Regions from separate parts of the Paenibacillus favisporus genome, predicted to be linked through region 1. Evidence: riboswitches for the same ligand, from Rfam matches in the RefSeq annotation. Region 1 holds a riboswitch; the other holds the start of a gene.

What was found. A riboswitch is a leader RNA that binds a small molecule or an ion and turns the genes downstream of it on or off. The one in region 1 is predicted to bind S-adenosylmethionine.
Region 2: linked by a shared signal. The riboswitch ahead of metA (homoserine O-acetyltransferase MetA) and the one ahead of ABID47_RS27330 (methionine ABC transporter ATP-binding protein) in region 1 are both predicted to bind S-adenosylmethionine.

What each region holds. Positions count from the first base shown of each region.
Region 1 is NZ_JBEPLV010000007.1:207,726-217,831, forward strand. Features, by position in the region: gene ABID47_RS27285 (NAD(P)/FAD-dependent oxidoreductase) at 1-584, shown strand, start outside; gene ABID47_RS27290 (YuzB family protein) at 581-835, opposite strand; gene ABID47_RS27295 (NifU family protein) at 998-1,243, shown strand; gene ABID47_RS27300 (response regulator transcription factor) at 1,358-2,053, shown strand; gene ABID47_RS27305 (sensor histidine kinase) at 2,037-3,164, shown strand; gene ABID47_RS27310 (DUF1349 domain-containing protein) at 3,240-4,739, shown strand; gene ABID47_RS27315 (SDR family oxidoreductase) at 4,727-5,512, opposite strand; gene ABID47_RS27320 (MetQ/NlpA family ABC transporter substrate-binding protein) at 5,800-6,648, opposite strand; gene ABID47_RS27325 (methionine ABC transporter permease) at 6,787-7,455, opposite strand; gene ABID47_RS27330 (methionine ABC transporter ATP-binding protein) at 7,455-8,471, opposite strand; SAM riboswitch class I at 8,624-8,759, opposite strand; gene ABID47_RS27335 (Cthe_2314 family HEPN domain-containing protein) at 8,849-9,568, opposite strand; gene ABID47_RS27340 (UbiD family decarboxylase) at 9,593-10,106, opposite strand, start outside.
Region 2 is NZ_JBEPLV010000002.1:45,373-55,478, forward strand. Features, by position in the region: gene ABID47_RS08285 (glycoside hydrolase family 43 protein) at 1-606, shown strand, start outside; gene ABID47_RS08290 (ROK family transcriptional regulator) at 716-1,882, shown strand; gene ABID47_RS08295 (HRDC domain-containing protein) at 2,065-3,072, shown strand; gene corA (magnesium/cobalt transporter CorA) at 3,198-4,133, opposite strand; SAM riboswitch class I at 4,559-4,685, shown strand; gene metA (homoserine O-acetyltransferase MetA) at 4,808-5,743, shown strand; gene ABID47_RS08310 (PLP-dependent transferase) at 5,768-6,952, shown strand; gene ABID47_RS08315 (aminotransferase class I/II-fold pyridoxal phosphate-dependent enzyme) at 6,949-8,130, shown strand; gene mqnC (cyclic dehypoxanthinyl futalosine synthase) at 8,317-9,450, shown strand; gene ABID47_RS08325 (putative sporulation protein YtxC) at 9,833-10,106, shown strand, end outside.

The DNA of each region.
Region 1 (10,106 bases):
TGCGGGAGAGCCGTCCGGATCTTAACATCACGATTCTGGACCGGGGCAGCCGGGTGCTCTCCTCCTTCCCGCAGACGGTTTCCTTGTACGTGGAGCAGTGGTTCATGGATCATGAAGTGAATACGCGCTCCCACATATCCGTGTGCCGGTTGGAAGACGGTATCGTCTATAACGGGGATGAAGCAATCTACACTGACGCCGCGGTTTGGACGGGCGGCATTCAGCCGGTGAAGGTCGTTCAGGATTTGAACGTGCCGAAGGATCCAGGAGGCCGGGTCGTGGTCAACACGTATTCCCAAATTCCGGATTACCCGGAAGTGTATGTCGTGGGGGACTGCGCCAGCATTCCGTTCGCTCCCAGCGCCCAGGCGGCAGGAGCTCAGGCCAGACAAGTGGCTGATGTGATCCATGCGCTCTGGAAAGGCGAAACGCCGAAGATCCACAAGATCCACCTTCGTGGAACCCTTGGATCGCTTGGCAGCAAGGCGGGCTTTGGCCTGATGGGGAAAACTTCGGTAAAAGGAAGAGTACCCCGCCTGTTGAAAAGCGGGGTACTCTGGAAGTCCAGACGCCATTTCGGCTAATCCAGCTCGAGGCTGTCCCAAGCCTCGAGTTCTTTTATTTTGGCCATAATGGCCTCATACAGCTCATCGGCGCTGTCAGCATCTATAATCTCACCGTTCACCATGGCGAAGGGCATCATGGCGCATTGGCCGCAATTGCTCAGGCATCCGTATTCGATAACGTCGTAATCCGGATTCTCCTCCAGCTTCTCCATGACTTCATCGGTTCCGAAATGCATGTTGTTGGTGCAAAACTCGATGATGGGTCTCAATGATATCACCTGCTTTAGGTATTGATTCTTAGGTAGGCCTTATCTTAGTTTACCGGGTGAAGCAGATAATATCAACGGTCTTGTCCGATGCAGCATATATAGCCATTTTATTTTGTCTCGGTTTGTAATATAATAAGGATTACAGGAAAGGAGTTGAAATCAATGAGCGAAAACGCACAGAGCACCATGTATGATGAAGTAGCGGAAGTGCTTGATAAGCTTCGCCCGTTCCTTCAACGCGATGGCGGCGACGTGGAATTGGTTGACGTGGAAGACGGCATCGTGAAGTTGAAACTGATGGGTGCCTGCGGCAGCTGCCCAAGCTCCACCATTACATTGAAAGCCGGGATCGAACGCGCCCTCGTTGAGGAAGTTGAAGGAATCAACGACGTTATTCAAGTATTCTAATCCCATTCAATAGCAAGAAGAGACCTGACTTCATCGAAGACGGGTCTCTTTTTTTGCATAGGTACAGCAGGTAACGAAGGTTAATTCAAGTAGATGTCATAACGGAGGTGGGTCATGAGGATTTTAGTGGTTGAAGATGAAATGTCTTTGCGAAAAGCTCTGTGCAATGGCTTGAAAAAATACGGCTATGGCGTTGATCCGGCCAATGATGGCGAGCTTGCTTTAGAGCTTATCGAAATTTATGCCTACGATCTGGTTATACTCGATCTGAATCTGCCTAAAATGAACGGGATGGATGTTCTCAGAAAAGTTCGGAAGACGAATAAGCAGCTTCGGGTCTTGATTTTATCGGCAAGAACGGAAGTCGAAGACAAAATTTCCGGCCTTGATGCCGGGGCGAATGACTATCTGTCAAAACCCTTTCATTTCAAAGAGCTTGAAGCCCGAATCCGCGCCTTGCTCCGCAGGCAATTTATTGAACAGGATTCCGTCCATACGCATGGCAATATCACCGTGGATACCGCCCTCAAGTGTGTTAGTGTTAACGATCAAAAGATCGAGTTAACCAAAAAGGAATATTCTATCCTGGAATGCCTTTTTTTGAACAAAGGCCGGATCATGAGTGCCGAGGAGCTAATCGAGCACGTTTGGGACAGCGAGGCGAACCTGTTCTCCAACTCTTTCAAAGTACATATCAATTCTTTAAAAAAGAAGCTTGCCAAACATACCGGAGATAAGGGACTCATTCAAAATACCAGAGGGCTTGGATATTTCATCTCAAAGGAGGTTGCTGATGAAACCGCTGAATAAAATACCGCTGCGACTGAGGTTGACCTTTCTGACGGCCCTTGTCCTTACGGGTATCTGCGTGCTGTTGACGATCTCTTCTATCTTTAACGCACATCACATTTATGCGGTCCCTGCTGAAGGGCATTTAACCCCTTCCCCATTGAATCCGGCTATAAGCACCCCGCCTGATGCCCATTCGATCGGCCCATTCCATTCAGAAACTCCAAGTAATGATTTCACCTTCACCAGCATGGTTTACATGTTCATAATGATCGTATTAGGTACGGTCAGCTCCTACATCGTTGCCGGGAAAGCGTTACGGCCAGTCGCCGATCTGAGCAAACGCATAGAATCGATTGACGAAAATAAATTGTTTCAGCAGATTGAAGGATTTGATACGAATGATGAAGTTGCCAGGCTCGCCGCTTCCTTCAACCAGATGATTGTAAAATTGGAGAAGTCATTCAATCATCAAAAGCGATTTGCGGCCAATGCCGCCCACGAGCTGCGAACACCGCTATCCGGTATGATTGCGAATATTGAGGTTTTGCAGCTGGATGAAAAGCCTACCGTGCAAGAATATAAAGAAGTTTTGGAAGATGCATATGCAAACGCCCAACGAATGATTACCTTAGTTAATGATCTGCTCAAGCTGAACAGCGTGTTTCACGCCGATCGTTGTATTCACTTTAATGTAAAAGAAATGTTTAATAGCCTGATCTCGGCTTTGTCGGAAAGCTGTACAGTACATAACATCCGTATAGTTAACAACATCCCTGACATCATGGCCTTCGGTGAACAGGCGCTTTTGCAAAGGGCCTTCTTTAATCTGGTTGAGAATGCCGTAAAATACAATAAGAGCAATGGAGAAGTCGTGGTGTCCTCAGCCCAGCATGACGATTTTGATGTCATTATAGTCAGGGATACGGGCATAGGCATCCCGGAGGATGAATTGGAAAATATTTTTGAACCGCTTTATAGAGTGGATACCTCTCGTTCCAGAGAACTGGGAGGCAGTGGGCTGGGGCTTTCGATCGTCAAGACGATCATAGAAAAGCACAACGGCAACGTATTTATCCAGAGTGAAATCGGAAGTTTTTCAGAAGTAACCGTCATGCTGCCGAAAAATTAACCGTCATTTAACCTTGCCTATCTTATAGTGAGTATCGAGGTACATTGATATAAGATATTATAGGAGGCCAGGGAGATGACGATAAAACCGAGCATACACAGAGAGGCTGAGGGCTTCACGAAATTACTGCTGGCAGAGTGGGCCAAATTCCACTCCGTCCGCGGCTGGATCATCGGGATCGCGGTCACGGCACTGCTTACCATCCTGCCTGGGCTGTTCCTCGCTGCGAGTTCGAACGAAGGCCCCCCTACTCTATTAGGGCCGGACGGCAAAGCTGTAACCGATAAGTTCTACTTCGTACACAAAACGTTAACCGGAGACGGCAGCATTACCGCTCGCGTAACTTCACTGACTGGCAAAATTACTTATCCCCCGCCGGACAATGACCTCATTGTACCAGGCGTTGTGCCATGGGCGAAGGCCGGGATCATGATCAAAGACAGTACGAAACAGGGATCCCCATACGCAGCGATAATGGTTACGGGCAGCCATGGGGTTCGCATGCAATCCAACTTTTTCGAGGACATTCCGGGTCACCCGGGCAGCGTCCCGCGCTGGTTGCGGCTTACTCGCTCCGATCAAACGATCATTGGCTATGAATCTGTGGATGGCCAGCAGTGGACCAAGATTGGCGCGGCTGACCTAGCAGATTCGCCTGCTTCCGTGCAGGTCGGACTCTTCGTCACGTCCCCCGGGGATGTATCGGTCTCCGAAGCCAAAATTCGCTTTGCCAATGCAACCGCTGTGTTTGATCATCTTAAGCTGCAGGGTGATGCCTTTGACGAGAAATGGAGCCATGACGATATTGGAATAGGAACCGGCGAACCGGCTCACCATTATGGGGGGGTTAAGGAGTCCGGCGATACGATCACGGTAACCGGATCCGGAGATATCGCGCCACTCGGAGTTGAGGGCAGCTGGACCATTGAGCGCCCCCTGATCGGCATGCTGACGGGGTTGGTCGCAGTGATCGTTGTGTCCGTACTGTACGTCACCGCGGACTACAGGCGGAAACTCGTACGAAATCCGCAAATCGCGTTGCATCGGCTGGAGCGGCTGCTGGCAGCGAAAGGGATGACCATCGGTATGGCCGCTTTCGTGGCCGGCATTGTTGCCGCCACGATCACGATCCCACTCAGCAAGCAAATTTTGCTTTCAAAAGGTAACCATATCCTTCCTGTTCCTTTGCTCACGGAGCTGCGGGTCATGTTAGGTACGGCGGCCGTTCTCGCCTTGGGTGCAATTTTAGCTGCCGCATTTGCTGCCATATTCCGGCGAAGATTTGTGGCGATCACTGCAAGCCTTACGGTACTCGTCCTTCCCTACATTTTAGCAAACGTTATACCCATTAACGCGGCCCAGTGGCTTCTACGGCTCACTCCAGCGGCCGGATTCGCGGTCCAGCAGAGTATTCCGGAATATCCGCAGGTCATCAGTTTGTACACGCCACAGTTAGGATATTATCCGCTCTTGCCTTGGGCAGGTTTTGCCGTGCTCTGCTTCTATTGCGCATTAGCTCTCGGAATAGCCTTCTACATGCTGCAACGTGAACAAATGAGGTCTCACATCCCGTGATCTGCCGGACCAATCCAGGGACGGATCGGATCCAGCCCGCCGGAGATGTCCATAATGTTGCCGGTGATAAAATCGGAAGCGTCGCGGCACAAGTACTCGATCACGCGCGCGATATCCTCGCCGCTGCCGGGTCTCCCCCGCGGCGTCTCTCCGTCCTGCAACCCGGCGACCTCGGCAATGGTCTTCTCTTTGTTATCCCCGCGGATGTCCCCGGGACACACCATATTCACCGTAATGCCGTACGGGGCCTCCTCGACCGCCAGCGTCTTCGTAAAAGAAACCAGTCCGGTCTTGGCGGCGGCGTACACCGCCCGGTGCGGCCACGCTCTCGATTCCGCCGCATGGCCGAAGCCGAAGTGGACGATTCTTCCCCAGCGCTTAGTCCGCATCCCAGGCAGCACCAAATGGTCCAGCAGCATCGTGCCGACCAGATTGCCTTGGATGAGCGACAAAATTTCCGCCTGGGTATAATCGGAGAACCGTTTACGCTCGCGGATAAAAGGTCCCGCGTTGTTCACGACGATGTCCGGACTGCCAAGCTCGGACTCGACGCGAGCCACCAAATGCTCCAGCTGGCCCGTGTCGGAGACATCGGCTTGCACGGCGATGCTGCGCACGCCCAGTCCCTCGATGACCGCCCGCAGTTCCTCCGCTTCGCGGCGGCTATGGACATAATTAAGCGCAACGTCGCAGCCGGAACGTGCCAGCGTGAGCGCCGTCATTTTGCCAAGTCCCTTGGCACTGCCTGTGATCAGGGCAACCTTTCCCCTCAAAATGCCACCCTCCTTTCTGCTATCCGAACTTCCCATCCTTTGATCCATTCGATGACACATCATTCCTATTAAAAATATAATGGTGTATGTATGTACAAACCTCACGCAAGATCATTGATCCTGTATAGTATAAAAGATTTCATTGCACCGCCGCAACTTGGAAACCCAGTACAGCCGGGCCGCGAGGAAAAGCGAACCAAATAAAAAATGTCCGCCCGACGCAGATGCAAATAAAAAAGCCGCAGGGGATGAACCCCTTGCGGCTGTGCTGCGCCATTGCGCAGGCTTTAGAATGCCGGGATAACGGCACCTTTATACGTGTCTTCGATGAACTTCTTCACGTCGTCGGAAGTCAGGGCAGCAGCCAGCTTCTTGATGGCGTCGGAGTCTTTGTTGTCCGGACGGGCCACCAGGATGTTAACATAAGGGCTGTCTTTGCCTTCGATGAAGAGTGCGTCCTTCGTTGGATCAAGGCTGGCTTCCAGCGCGTAGTTGGTGTTGATGACGGCCAGGTCGAATTCGCTCAGCTGACGCGGCAGCATTGCTGCATCGTTTTCCTTGATTTTCAGGTTTTTCGGATTGGCGGTAATGTCCTTCACCGTAGATTCCACTTTATTCGGATCCTTCAAAGTAATCAAGCCTTGTTTGGCCAGCAGGCTGAGCGCGCGTCCGCCGTTTGTCGCATCGTTCGGAATGCCGACAGTTGCGCCGTCCGGAATTTCGTCAGCGCTTTTCAACTTCTTGGAATAAGCTCCAAGCGGCTCCAGGTGAACGCCTACGACCGGAACAAGGTCCATCTTGCGCTGTTTGTTTTCATTGTCGAGGTAAGGCTGATGCTGGAAAAAGTTAGCGTCGAGCTGTTTCTGGAACGTCTGCACGTTCGGCTGCACATAATCGGAGAACTCTTTGATAACGAGCTTCACGCCCTCTTTTTCAAGCGCAGGTTGGATATGCTTCAAAATTTCGGCATGAGGCTTCGCCGTCGCGCCAACCGTCAATGTAACCGTTTCGGCTGCAGCCGGTTTGTCCGTCGATTCGCCCGCAGCATCGCTGCTGCTGTTATTCGGCTTGCTGCCGCAAGCGGCGAGCACGACAACCAGGGCCAAGGTCAGAAAAGAAACGAGCCATTTTTTCATTGGATAAATCCCCCTTAAATTCATAAGAATAATATGATTTATATTAGAAAGGCAGTGCTTTGATGTTACCTGCCTTACCTTTCCAGGTCAAATCCGGTGGTCCGGATGCATGACTGTGAGCCAAACACGTTGTACGCCTTACTTTCTGGTAAAGTGACGCACCAGGCGGTCGCCCGCCATTTGCAGCAGCTGCACCAGCACGATCATGAAGATGACGGAAATAATCATGACGGTTGTTTCATAGCGGTAATAACCGTAGCGGATGGCCAAATCGCCGAGACCTCCTCCGCCAACCATCCCCGACATCGCCGTATAGGATACGAGTGTCACGACCGTAATCGTAATTCCGGCCAGCAGGCCCGGTCTTGCTTCGGGCAGCAGCACCCGCGTGATGACCTGCCAGGTCGAAGCGCCCATCGAATGCGCCGCCTCGATTACGCCGCGGTCCACTTCGCGCAGCGATGTTTCCACCAGTCTGGCGAAGAACGGCGCAGCGGCGATCACCAGCGGCGGAATCGTCCCCAGCACCCCGAAGGTGACGCCGACGATCGCTTTCGTGACCGGGATCAGGGCGACGATCAGGATGATAAACGGGACCGAACGAAGGATGTTCACGATAAAGGAAATGACCGCATAGACGGCACGCACCCAGCCCGTCGTCGAGCGTGATGCCATAAACAGCACGATGCCGATCGGAAGGCCGAGGATAAAGGTGAACACCGCGGAAGCCCCGAGCATTTTCAGCGTATCCAGGGTGGCTACGCCGATCTCGTTCCAGTCAACCGAGGAAAAATCCAAACCCCACATCAGTTCATCACCTCCACGTCAAGCCCTTGCTCGCTCAGCTTCGCGAGCGTCGCATCGATCTGCTCCCGTCCGCCCTCAAAGCGGACGATCAGCTGCCCGTACGGGGTATCTTTAATGGTGGAAATGGTGCCCTGCAGGATGGCGAAATCCGCCCCCGTCTCGCGTACGGTCCGGGACAGGATGGACTCGTACGTTTTGCTGCCGAGAAACGTAATTTTCACAGCCTGCGCCGAACCCGTTCCGGAAGCCTGGGCAGCCAGCTCAAGCGGTTCGCCCTGGCTCTGCTCCCCGCGGATAAAATCTTTGGTCACGGGGTGCTGCGGCTTCAGGAATACGTCCGTGACCGCTCCCTCTTCAACGATGCCGCCTTGATGGATCACGGCCACCCGGTCGCAGATGCTCTGGATGACGTGCATCTCATGGGTGATCAGGACGATCGTCAGATTGAACCTCTTGTTAATGTCCAGCAGAAGCTTCAGGATTGAATCCGTCGTCTGCGGATCGAGCGCCGAAGTGGCTTCGTCGCACAGCAGCACCTGCGGATCGCTGGCCAGCGCGCGGGCGATGCCCACTCTCTGCTTCTGGCCTCCAGACAACTGGGCCGGATATTTATTGCGATGGGCTTCCAGCCCGACCAGCGCGATCAGCTCGTTAACCTTGGCCTCCACCTCCGCCTTGCCCTTACGGGCCAACCGGAGCGGAAAGGCGATGTTGTCATAGACCGTTGCCGAGCTCAGCAGATTGAAATGCTGAAAAATCATCCCGATCTTCCGCCGTTCGTTCTGCAGCCGCTGCTTGCTCAGGCCCGTCAGGTTAACGCCGCCTACCCACACCTCTCCAGAGGTCGGGCGTTCCAGCAGGTTCATGCACCGAATCAAGGTGCTCTTCCCTGCGCCCGAGTGGCCAATCACGCCGAAAATTTCTCCTTTATTAATGCTGAGGTTCAGCCCGGACAAAGCCTCCGTCGCCTTTGCCCCTTGGCCGTACCTTTTCGTCAGCTGCTTCAGTTCGATCAACCGAAGGGCCCCCTCTCTTCCCCCTATCCTACCCGAATAGGGTTCGCATAATCTATCTAAATGACCAGTCTATTCTATCGAATCCAGGCAAAATAAAAAGCCCCTCTGACAGAATCAGAAAAGGGGCTCCCTTATTTGTAAAAGTCGCTGCCTTCTCATCTGCCAACCTGCAGCTCAAGCTGCAGCTTGTAGGAATTAGCACCATGACATTCGAGTAACGGCGGATGCCGTGCTCAAATCGGTTGCCGGGCTTCATCGGGCCTGTCCCTCCGCCTCTCTCGATAAGAAAAGATTATGAAATTAATGATGACGTGTTTTCATTTTTACAGTATAGATATATTTGCCCACTTTGTCAAAAGGAAATTTGTTGTATCCCTTTATGGATGCATACCTTCCTTTTTCCACAGCTTGTTGGCGTAATGAAAGGATGCCGAGAGCGACTTGCATACCATGTCCAGCCCCTGCTTCAGCTCGCTCAAATGCTGGTCCAGATCCTCCAGCTCGACCTTATCCTTAAGACCTTGGTGCCGCTGCCACAAGTCATCCTGCATCTCGGAGTTCATGTAATGAACCTCCGCATTGCGCCGTTTGCGCAGCACGTTCAGGGCGCTCTTGTATTCGTCCTTGATCTTTGACAGCTGTCCGGCCAGGCCTTCATGGGTTTTCATGTAGTGAAACTGCCGGAGCACCGTAAAATAGGAAAAATGCGGTTTGGTCTTCTGCGTGTTCAGATCAAACAGATCATTGAGCACCGTACCGAGCTTGTCCAGAACGGAAAACACGCGGATAAACCCGTTTTTATAGAAGTATACGTACCTGGCGTACTCGGCCTGCTCCTCAATCGTCATGTCATCCACATAACCGGCCTTGACCGATTGACGGAAAAAGGAAGCGGCATACCAGCTCTGCTCCAATTCGTCCAGGGAAGACACCAAACCGCGTGTCCATATCTCCAGTTTGCGATAATCATGGCTGGGATCCTCATTCTTTTCGATCTCGTCCTGGAGCAAATGGATCGTCTCCACCATCGTTTCGATGGCATCTTCGAGCAGCCCGTTATTTTGGCGGGGCATCTCTCCAAGCAGCGTTCGCAGCATCGGCATTCTCTCCCTGATCAGTATTTACGCAAAATAACTGTTCCAGCGTTCATCGACCTTCTTGACGATATCCTCCCGCGGAATCAGTTCGTCCGGATACCCGGTTTTCATGCGTGCATCCACTACAATCGGCAGTCGGTACGACAGATGGTGATTCCGCACTTCGGCACCCGCATAGATGTCCGTGGCCGGGTTGAAGCGCGTAAACACCGTCCACAGGAAGGACGTCTGGTCGGCTGCCGTCTGGCGGGCATCGTCCACCAGAAGGACGAGCGGCCATTCGGTTCCCTTCTCCTGCTGCCGCTGCAGCAGGCGCTCCGGCAGCTCCGGCTCGTCCTCGTACCCTGCGCCTGAGACAAGGAGGCATCCTCCGCAGTAAGGAACAATCTGTTCGATCTCCGCGATCGGCCCCTCCTCATAAGCACGCGGCAGCTCGCGAACCGGCTCCCCGATCCCCATCAGCACGGCCTTGCTGCCGTGGTTCAGCTTGCGTCCGGTGTAATCGAGCGTATCGTGGGATGTCTTATTAAATATAAAC
Region 2 (10,106 bases), on a different contig from region 1:
AATTTTAGCACGCTGCGCGTTCCGTTTGACGAGCGAATGGGTTCTCTGACGGAAAAGCCGGGGAACTTGCGCTTGTTCGGCAAAGGCTCCTTAACCAATGAGCACGAGCAGTCGCTTGTCGCAAGACGCTGGCAGTCCTTTTATTTCGACGCACAGACGGCAGTTGCGTATTCGCCTTACACCTTCCAGCAGATGGCCGGCCTTGTTAATTATTACAATACGGGACACTGGTCGATGATCCATGTGACATGGAACGAAATCAATGGACGCGTCATTGAAGTGACGCAAAATGACCGTGGCGTTCTCACGAGCTTTCTGAAGGATAAAGCCGTTAAAGTTCCCGAACATGTGGAATACGTGCATTTTAAAGCGAAGGTCCGGAAAGAAACGTACACCTACGCCTATTCCTTTGACGGCGAACAGTGGACGGATATCGACGTAACGCTGGATGCTGCGATTTTGTCCGACGATTACGTGGTACAGTCCTACGGCGGATTTTTTACGGGAGCGTTTGTCGGGATGGCTAATGTTGATTATTCCGGTTATGAATTGCCGGCAGATTTCGATTATTTTACGTATAAAGAGCTTGAAAATAATGAATCATGATCCCAAGAAAGAGCTGGAAGAATATGACTTCCGGCTCTTTCTTAGTAGTAATGTTAGTTAATATGCTATACTTCTAAGTACGAATAACATTTGAAAGGGATTACAACAAATGATTATGAAAACTGATCAGGATGTTATGAGAGAAAATAACAAAAAATTGGTATTAAAAACTCTATTTAATACTGATCAGACGTCTAGAAGTTCAATAGCCGACCAAATCAATCTTCAAAAGTCCACGGTTTCTTCCATCGTACGCGAGCTTCAAGACCAAGGCTTGATTGAAGAACTAGGAGCGGGGGAAGCATCCAACATTGGGGGGCGTCGGCCCAATTTAATACGTTTTAATCGTAAGTTTGGGTTTGTACTGGCTTTCGATATGGGCATTCATCATTTAAGATATTCCGTCAACTACATTAATGGCGAGCTTATTCACCATGTTTCCATTAAATTATATACGAACAAAGTAAAAGATATTTTTGCATTGATGAAAAACGTGATTTTGAATTTGGAAAAGTACGATACGATTAACGGATTGGTTGGAATCTCCATTTCGCTTCACGCGCCGGTACTGGACAATCAGATCCTGTATAGTCCGTTCTTGGACTTTCAGTCCTTTGATTTGATTGACGCGTTGAAGGAGCTGATCGACGTTCCCGTCATCATCGAAAATGAAGCCAATCTTACGGCGATTTATATCCGGGATTTTTACCGCCATACCGAGGATATTCAATTCGATAACATTCTAGCTTTAAACATTCATAACGGAATAGGCGTAGGAACGATTATCGAGAGACGCCTGTATAAAGGCTTAAACGGATTGTCCGGCGAAATCGGACGATCCATTATCATGTCGGAAAATAAAAAAAATCGGCGTTTAGAAGAAATTTATTCCGAAAAAGCGGTGCTTGACCGGATCGGCAAATTGAAAAACAGACCAGGATTTACGTTAGAGGATTTTATTCTTTTAATGGAGATCAAGGATGAACAAATTGCGGCTATCATGGAGGAATGGGTCATAGCCATTGCACAAATCTCTTATAATTTAATCCAATACAGCGCTCCGGATGCTGTGTTCCTTTCCTCACGATTTATCGCCTTTTTCCCATACCTACTAGACGAGATTATTAAAGAATATTCTTCACTTGATCCGCTTGGCTCCACACAAATTATTTCGCTTGACCACCATATTCATGAATTAACGCTCTTTGGCGGAGTTGCTTTGGTTTCCAGGAAAATTCTCGGATTGGAATCGCATGATTTATTTTTTACCAAGTAATCCGGGCATTTACGATGAACCGGAATGAAATTGGCGAAAAACCCATTGACCATTTTACATAATATGGTATGATCAACTATAACAGCACATCTGCACGAATGGGGAAGCACCTCTCTTAATTTAAGAGAGGTGCTTTTTTGCGTTGTGCTGATTACCCTACGTGGATGGAGGAATTGGTGAACATGCAAATCGTTTTTATGAACCGGCTTGTGAAGGATGCGGGAAGCGAGGGAGAAAAGCTCGCGCAGGTATGGATCGGCGAAGAGGAGGGAACCTGGCATCTCGGATGGAGAGATCTGGAGATGACCGGGGAAGCCATGGATACCGCTTGGTATGAAGGCGGTTCCTGGAATGAGATGCTGTACATTTACAGACACGGCCTGGCGGTCAAGCTCGGCGAAGGATTCCGCCCGCTGATCGACGGCACGTTCCATGAGGAAGAGGAGCTGAAGGGCCGCAGTCATGCTGTACAGAAGCTGTACTGCTACAGCGAACTGCACAACAACGAGGAGCTGTACGCCGAACTCACCGCCTGGCGGAGAAGGAAGGCGGCCAGCGAACGCAAGGCTCCTTATTTTATCGCCAGCAACCGGGTGCTCCGTCTGATCAGCGCCTTCGTGCCGCATACGATCGAAGAGCTGCTGCAGCTTCCTGGCGTCGGGGAGAGCAAGGCGTCGGAGTACGGAGCCGACCTGATCGAGATTGCGGGAACCGTGGAGCGCAGCCACGAATTTCCGCTGGATTGGGTGAATGACGCCCTGGACGACCAGTCATATCTATCGTGGACCTACAAGCAGAAGGAGCATAAGTACAAGCAGGACCTGGATAAATATCGTACCCGGCGCACCATGCTGAAGGGAATTTATGAGGGGATGAACCTGCAGCAGCTGGAACAGGAATGCGGTCTGCCGCGCAGAGATTTGGTGGAGGCGCTGGAGCAGCTGGAGAAGGAAGGGTATGATACCGAGCGGCTGATCCAAAGCGAGCTGGAGGAGGTGCCGAATGAGGAGCAGGAGCTGGTGTGGGCCGCGTTGGAGGAGCTGGGCGACGCGCTCTTGAAGCCGGTGCTGCTGCAAGTATACGGAGAGGATGCCGCCTCGGGAAGCGGCATGGAGCAGCGTTATGAGCGGATCCGGCTGATCCGCATCCGGTACCGCCGGCAGCCCGGCAGCCGCAGAAGCGTGGGGTGAACGGTATGCTTCCCCGCCGGAGTTACGGATGGTGACCATGCAAAAAGGACGAAGGCTCTAACCGCATGCGGCCGTCTCCTTCGTCCTGTTTTCCAATGCATGATGATGGGGTGATGCGCTGACTTTCAAATCCAGTCTTTTTTCTTGAAAATGACAACCATGCCGAGACCAAGGACGAGCATGATGCCGAGGATCATGAAATAACCGTATTTCCAATGAATTTCCGGAATGTTATCGAAGTTCATGCCATAGATTCCTGTAATGATCGTCAATGGCATGAAAATCACGGTCATGGCCGTAAACACTCTCATGATCTCGTTCGCGCGGTTGGCGATACTTGACTGGTAGGCCTCGCGCAAGTTGCTCATCAGATCGCGGTACGTATCGAATGTTTCGGAAATTTTGACCGCATTTTCGTAAATGTCGCTGAAATATTTTTGCAGCTGATCGTCAATCAGCCGGAGGTCTTTTTTATTTAACGTATTTATGACATCCTTCTGCGGACCCAGCACTTTTTTAAGCCACAGAATCTCGCTTCGGAGACCGATAATTTCGTTCAAATGGGACTTTTTCGTGTGCATGAGAATGTCTTCTTCGAGCTTCTCGATTTTGGCTTCGATCCGGTCGCCGACTACAAAGTAGTTGTCAACCACGAGGTCGATCAGCAGGTACAGAAAACGGTCCGGTCCGCTGACTTCCTGTTCCCACAGGATCGGCTTCAGCGTCCGCAGCTCGTTGATTTTCTGTTTCGTCACCGTAATGATGAAGTGTCTTCCGAGGAAAACGTTCAGTGCGCGCAGAAAAATCTCCTCGTCGTCAAACCGGATGCTGTTGACCACGATAAAATAGTGGTTTTCGTAAATTTCGATCTTCGGGCGCTGCTCCTCTTCGCTGAGACAGTCTTCAACCGCCAGATCATGCAGCGAAAACAGCGGCTGCAGCTCCGCGAGGTCGTCGACGTCGGCGTCGATCCAGTAAAAGCCGGCCAAAGGCGGGGTTAGTACAGTTTGAAGGTCATCGATCGGAGTAAATACTCCTTCGTTTACCAACCGGATTTTCATATGACTTCACTCCTTGCTCAAGATGTTTGAGCATAGAAAAGAAATCAGCGCTGCCGGTCAGCGGGATTTGGGGGAGTACTGAATAAACGTACGGGCATGAAAACGAAAACTTCCCTCTGCCGGCAAGCTGATCTCAGGTCTATGCAGTTGTGTTTTCCATGCATTCAGCTTCGGGCTCGGGTCGCCTTCCATCTTTCATGTCACCTCAGTCATATCGGGGGTATGAAACACTTGTCTAGTATAACGCCGGGTTTTATTCCTTTCAAGAACAAAATGGCGGCCGGCAGGTCCCGATAACAGGGTATGGAAGCGACCTTCGATCGGTGCACGAAATGCTGCCGAAAATGACAAATCCGCGTCTTGACGAAGGATGGGCTTATGATTTAAAGTAAGGAACAAGACAATGAAAAATTGAATACAGCGAAATCTTATCAAGAGCAGGTGGAGGGACTAGCCCGATGAAACCCGGCAACCGGCGGTATTTACGCACGGTGCTAATTCTTGCAGGAGCATGGCAGCGGCCTTTAGGCGTTGTCTCCTGACAGATGAGAGAGGCGCGGTAATGAGCGTGTAATGACCTTTCTCTTTTGTGTGGGAAAGGTCATTTTTGTATACTCGGCTTCTTCTCAAGCTACGATTTTCGCGGTCTTCAGAAAAAAGGAGAGATGATAACGATGCCGATCAAGATTCCCGACACTTTACCGGCGAAAGAAGTCCTTACCCGGGAAAATATTTTCGTCATGGACGATACCAAAGCGTATCACCAGGACATCCGTCCGCTGCGCATCGCGATTCTCAATCTGATGCCGACCAAGGAAACGACAGAAACCCAGCTTCTCCGCCTGCTTGGGAACTCGCCGCTGCAGGTCGACATTGTGCTGCTTCATCCGGGCTCCCATATTTCCAAGAATACGCCTTCGGAGCACCTGAAGTCGTTCTACAAAACGTTCGAGGAAGTGAAGCACCGCCGTTTTGACGGTATGATCATCACCGGCGCGCCGGTCGAAAAAATGGATTTTGAAGACGTGAACTATTGGGATGAGCTCCGCGAGATTATGGACTGGACCAAAACGAACGTCACTTCGACGATGCATATTTGTTGGGCCTCCCAGGCCGGATTGTTCCACCATTACGGCATTCCGAAGTGGGACCTGAAGGAGAAATGCTTCGGCGTATTCCCGCACCGGGTGATGAAGAACAACGTGAAGCTTCTCCGCGGCTTCGACGATGTATTCTATGTACCGCACTCCCGCCACACCGAGGTGCGGCGCGAGGATATTGAGCATGTGGAGGAGCTGGAGATCCTCTCGGAGTCAGAGGAAGCCGGCATCCATATGGTAGCAAGCAAGGACGGCAAGCAGATCTTTGTGGCAGGCCACTCCGAATACGATCCGGATTCGCTGAAATGGGAGTATGAGCGCGATATCGCGAAAGGCATGGACATGAAAATTCCGGTCAACTACTACCCGAACGACGATCCGAATCAGGCTCCGCTCGCCATCTGGCGCTCGCATGCCAACTTATTATTCTCAAATTGGCTGAATTACTATGTATATCAGGAGACTCCTTATGATATCGGGGAGAGTCTTGAAGTCTGGCCGCAAATTTAGTCGACCCTACAGGAGGATACGCATATGGAAAAGGAACCATGGAAAATTGAAAGCAGATTGGCCCAAATCGGCTCCGTCGAAGAACCCGTGACCGGAGCGGTAAACTTCCCGATTTATCAGGCAACCGCCTTCCGCCATCCGAAGCTTGGGCAAAGCACCGGTTTTGATTACGCACGGACCGCCAGCCCGACCCGCAAAGTGCTCGAAGCCGCGGCAGCGAAGCTGGAATCCGGGGACGCCGGCTTTGCCTGCAGCTCAGGCATGGCTGCGCTGCAAACCATCTTCACCCTGTTCAGCCAGGGCGATCACCTGATCGTTTCGCTGGACCTGTACGGTGGTACATACCGTCTGCTGGAAAGAATCCTTTCCAAATACGGGGTTACCGCGACGTATGTCGACACCAACAATCTGGACGAGCTGGAACAGTCCAGACGCCCGAATACAAAAGCGGTGTTTATCGAGACGCCGACGAATCCGCTCATGATGATTACGGACATCGAGGCCGTCTCCAATTGGGCGCACCGCCACGGCTTGCTGTCCATCGTGGACAATACGCTCCTCACGCCGTTCTTCCAGCGTCCGATCGAGCTCGGCGCGGATATCGTCGTACACAGCGCGACCAAGTATTTGGGCGGACATAACGATGTCCTTGCAGGTTTGATCGTGACCAAAGGCAAAGAGCTGTCCGAGGAAATAGCGTTTCTGCACAATTCCATCGGGGCAGTGCTCGGGCCGACGGATTCCTATCAGCTCATGAAAGGAATGAAGACGCTGGCCCTGCGGATGGAGCGCCATGAAAGCAACGCAACGGCGATGGCCAAGTACCTCCAGACGCATCCTGCGGTTGCCGAAGTGTTCTATCCGGCGCTTCCGGACCATCCGGGACATGACATCCAAAGCCGGCAGTCCCGGGGGAATACGGGGATCTTCTCCTTTAAGGTGAAGGATGCCCGGTACGTAGAGCCCGTGCTTCGCCACATCCAGCTGATCGCCTTTGCGGAAAGCCTTGGCGGCGTCGAGTCGCTGATGACCTATCCGGCCGTGCAGACGCATGCCGATATACCGGAAGAAATCCGCAAAGCCGTCGGCGTCGACGACCGCCTGCTCCGTTTCTCGGTGGGCATCGAGCATATCGATGACCTGATTGCGGATCTGGGCGGCGCATTGGATGCCGCGATCAAGGAAGTGGAAGGGAGCAGCCAAGGATGAGTGATTTGGGCAAAGGACATCAGGACAAAGGCAAGCAGGAGCGGAAATTCGCGACCAAGCTGCTCCATTTCGGCTCGGAAATCGATGGCGCGACGGGAGCCTCCAGCGTGCCGATCTATCAGGCATCTACGTTCCACCATGCAGATATCTTCAATCCGCCGGTGCATGATTACAGCCGTTCGGGCAATCCGACGCGCCAGGCGCTGGAAGACTATATCGCCCTGCTCGAAGGCGGGGTGCGCGGGTTCGCCTATTCGTCGGGCATGGCGGCCATTTCGAGCACGTTTATGCTTCTGTCGGCCGGCGACCACATGATCGTGACCGAGGACGTATACGGCGGAACGTACCGCCTGCTTACAAGCATTTTGAACCGGCACGGCATTGAGAGCACTTTCGTCGACATGACCGACCTGGATCAGGTGAAGGCTGCGCTGAAGCCGAACACCAAGGCTGTATATATGGAAACCCCGTCGAATCCGACGCTGAAAATTACCGATATCGAAGCCGTCACCAAGTGGGCCAAGGAACATGATCTGCTCACCATGGTAGATAACACGTTTATGACGCCGTATTACCAGCGTCCCATCGAGGTGGGTGTGGATATCGTACTGCACAGCGCCACGAAGTTCCTTGGCGGACACAGCGATGTGCTGGCCGGTCTGGCCGTCGCCCGTACCGAGGAAATCGGCCGCCAGCTGAAGCAGCTGCAGAACGGCCTGGGAACGGTGCTGGGCGTACAGGAGAGCTGGCTGCTGATGCGGGGCATGAAAACATTGCAGGCACGCATGAAGCACAGCGAAGAGAGCGCGGCCGTACTGGCCGCTTGGCTCAAAGGGCGCCAGGATATTACGCAGGTCTTTTACCCGGGGCTCATCGATCATCCCGGCAGAGAAATTCACGAGAAGCAGTCCACCGGCTACGGGGCCGTCGTCTCGTTTGACGTGGGCTCCGGCGAGCGGGCCAAGCAGGTGCTGAACCGCGCGCAGATCCCGCTCGTGGCCGTCAGCCTGGGCGCGGTGGAGAGCATTTTGTCCTATCCGGCGATGATGTCCCATGCGGCAATGCCGGCAGAGGTTCGGCTGGAGCGCGGCATTACTGACGGGCTGCTCCGCTTCTCGGTCGGCCTCGAGGACGTCGACGATCTGATCGCCGATCTGGATCAGGCGCTTCAAGGTTAAATCATCAAACAGGCACCGCTTCGGCGGTGCCTTTCCTTCGTCCAGCCCGAGATGCCCGCGTCAGCCTGCGTTCGGCCAACGGATTCTATGAATTTCGTTTGCCCTGTGCGCCAATTGTGTTAAGATGGTATTGGTCATGTTTTAATTTATGTTACAAAATTCACATATGATAGGAGGCTGCCAAATATGAGTGCGGTTGACCGTATCCTGGATAAAGCACTGCGGGGCGAACGCCTGAATTTGGAAGACAGCGTGACATTGTTCGAAAGCGACGAAGTGGAGAAAATGGGTCATGCTGCCGATATCATGATGAAGAGGGTTCATCCCGATCCAATTACGACTTTCGTCATCGGACGGAACGTCAATTATACAAACGTGTGCGATACATACTGCACATTTTGCGCATTTTACCGTGTCCCTGGGCACAAAGAAGGGTATACCTTGCCGGACGAAGTGATTTTCCAAAAAATCAAGGAAACCGAAGACGTAGGCGGCACGGAAATTTTGATGCAGGGCGGAACGAACCCGTACCTTCCGTTCGATTACTACACGAACCTGCTGAAGGGCATCAAGCAGCGGTTCCCGAACATCACGATGCACTCCTTCTCGCCGGCGGAAATCCGCAAAATGGTGGAAGTATCGGGGCTGTCTCTGGAACAAGTCATGCGCGAGCTGAAAGCGGCGGGACTGGATTCCCTGCCGGGCGGCGGCGCCGAAATCCTCGACGACCGGATTCGCTCCAAGATCAGCCGGCATAAAGGAACCTGGCGCGACTGGATGGACGTCATGCAGATGGCGCACAAAATCGGCATGAACACGACGGCCACGATGGTCATCGGTTTCGGTGAATCGATGGAAGAGCGCGCCCTGCATATGCTGCGCATCCGCGACGCGCAGGACGAATGTATTGCGAACGGCTACGACTCCAAAGGCTTCCTCGCCTTTATTCCGTTCACGTTCCAGCCGGACAATACGGGCTTGAAGCGGGAACGCGAAACGCCGGAAGCATATTTGAAGACGGTGGCGATCGGCCGCCTGGTGCTGGACAACGTGCCGAATTTGCAGTCCTCCTGGGTCACGATGGGACCGGAAGTGGGCAAATTGTCGCTCAGCTACGGCTGCAACGACTTCGGCAGCACCATGATGGAAGAGAACGTCGTGTCCTCCGCCGGTGCGGTGCACAAGGTTAACATCACTTCCATCCTGCAGCTCATCCGCGAAGCAGGTAAAATCCCGGCGCAGCGGAACACGAGATACGAAACGCTTCGCGTCTTTGAAGAAGGTTCCCAGGTGGAACGCGACTTCGTCATGCAGAACTAGAACGGATCTTAAATATTTTTTGATACGACCGGCCGCCTCGTTTATGCGAGGCGGTTTTTTGTGTTGTACAAAAGGCCAAGGGTACGTACCGGTGCAGGGCAACGCACTGCTCGTAAAGGTCAAGGCCGCGGGCCGGCTGACTTGACAACCCATCGATTTCAGATATGAATAGGGGCCTCTTCCTTTGGTGTTCAAAGGGGGAGGCCCCTTATTATTTCCCGGCAAAAGGTACCTTTTTTATTCAGCGGAAACCCCCGTTTACCAAGCATTTCATGTCGATTTTAACTGAGAAATGTTAGCCTGTTTTCCATCGATCCCTCCCGTATATCCCCCCGGCTAAAACATATACTTTGTAAGAAGGAATTTGAAAGGAGTGTTCTCCATGGAACTGTTCAGCATAGCAGCCCGAACCTTTAGTCCGCGGGAAGCGGAGGAATATAAGCGCATGGTTTCGGAAGCGAACCAGGTTTTACATAACAAGTACAAATCACTCGCAATCAGCTGTACGGTCCATGAGGAGATGATGCTGTGGAGCTGCCGGGAGGACGATCCGCGGTTCTTCAAGGAGCATCATCTGCAGCAGGTGTACGCCGCTGCCGCCAAGACGGTGGCCCATTATATTTTGCAGGAAAAAGAGCAGCGGCTGATCGAGAAGA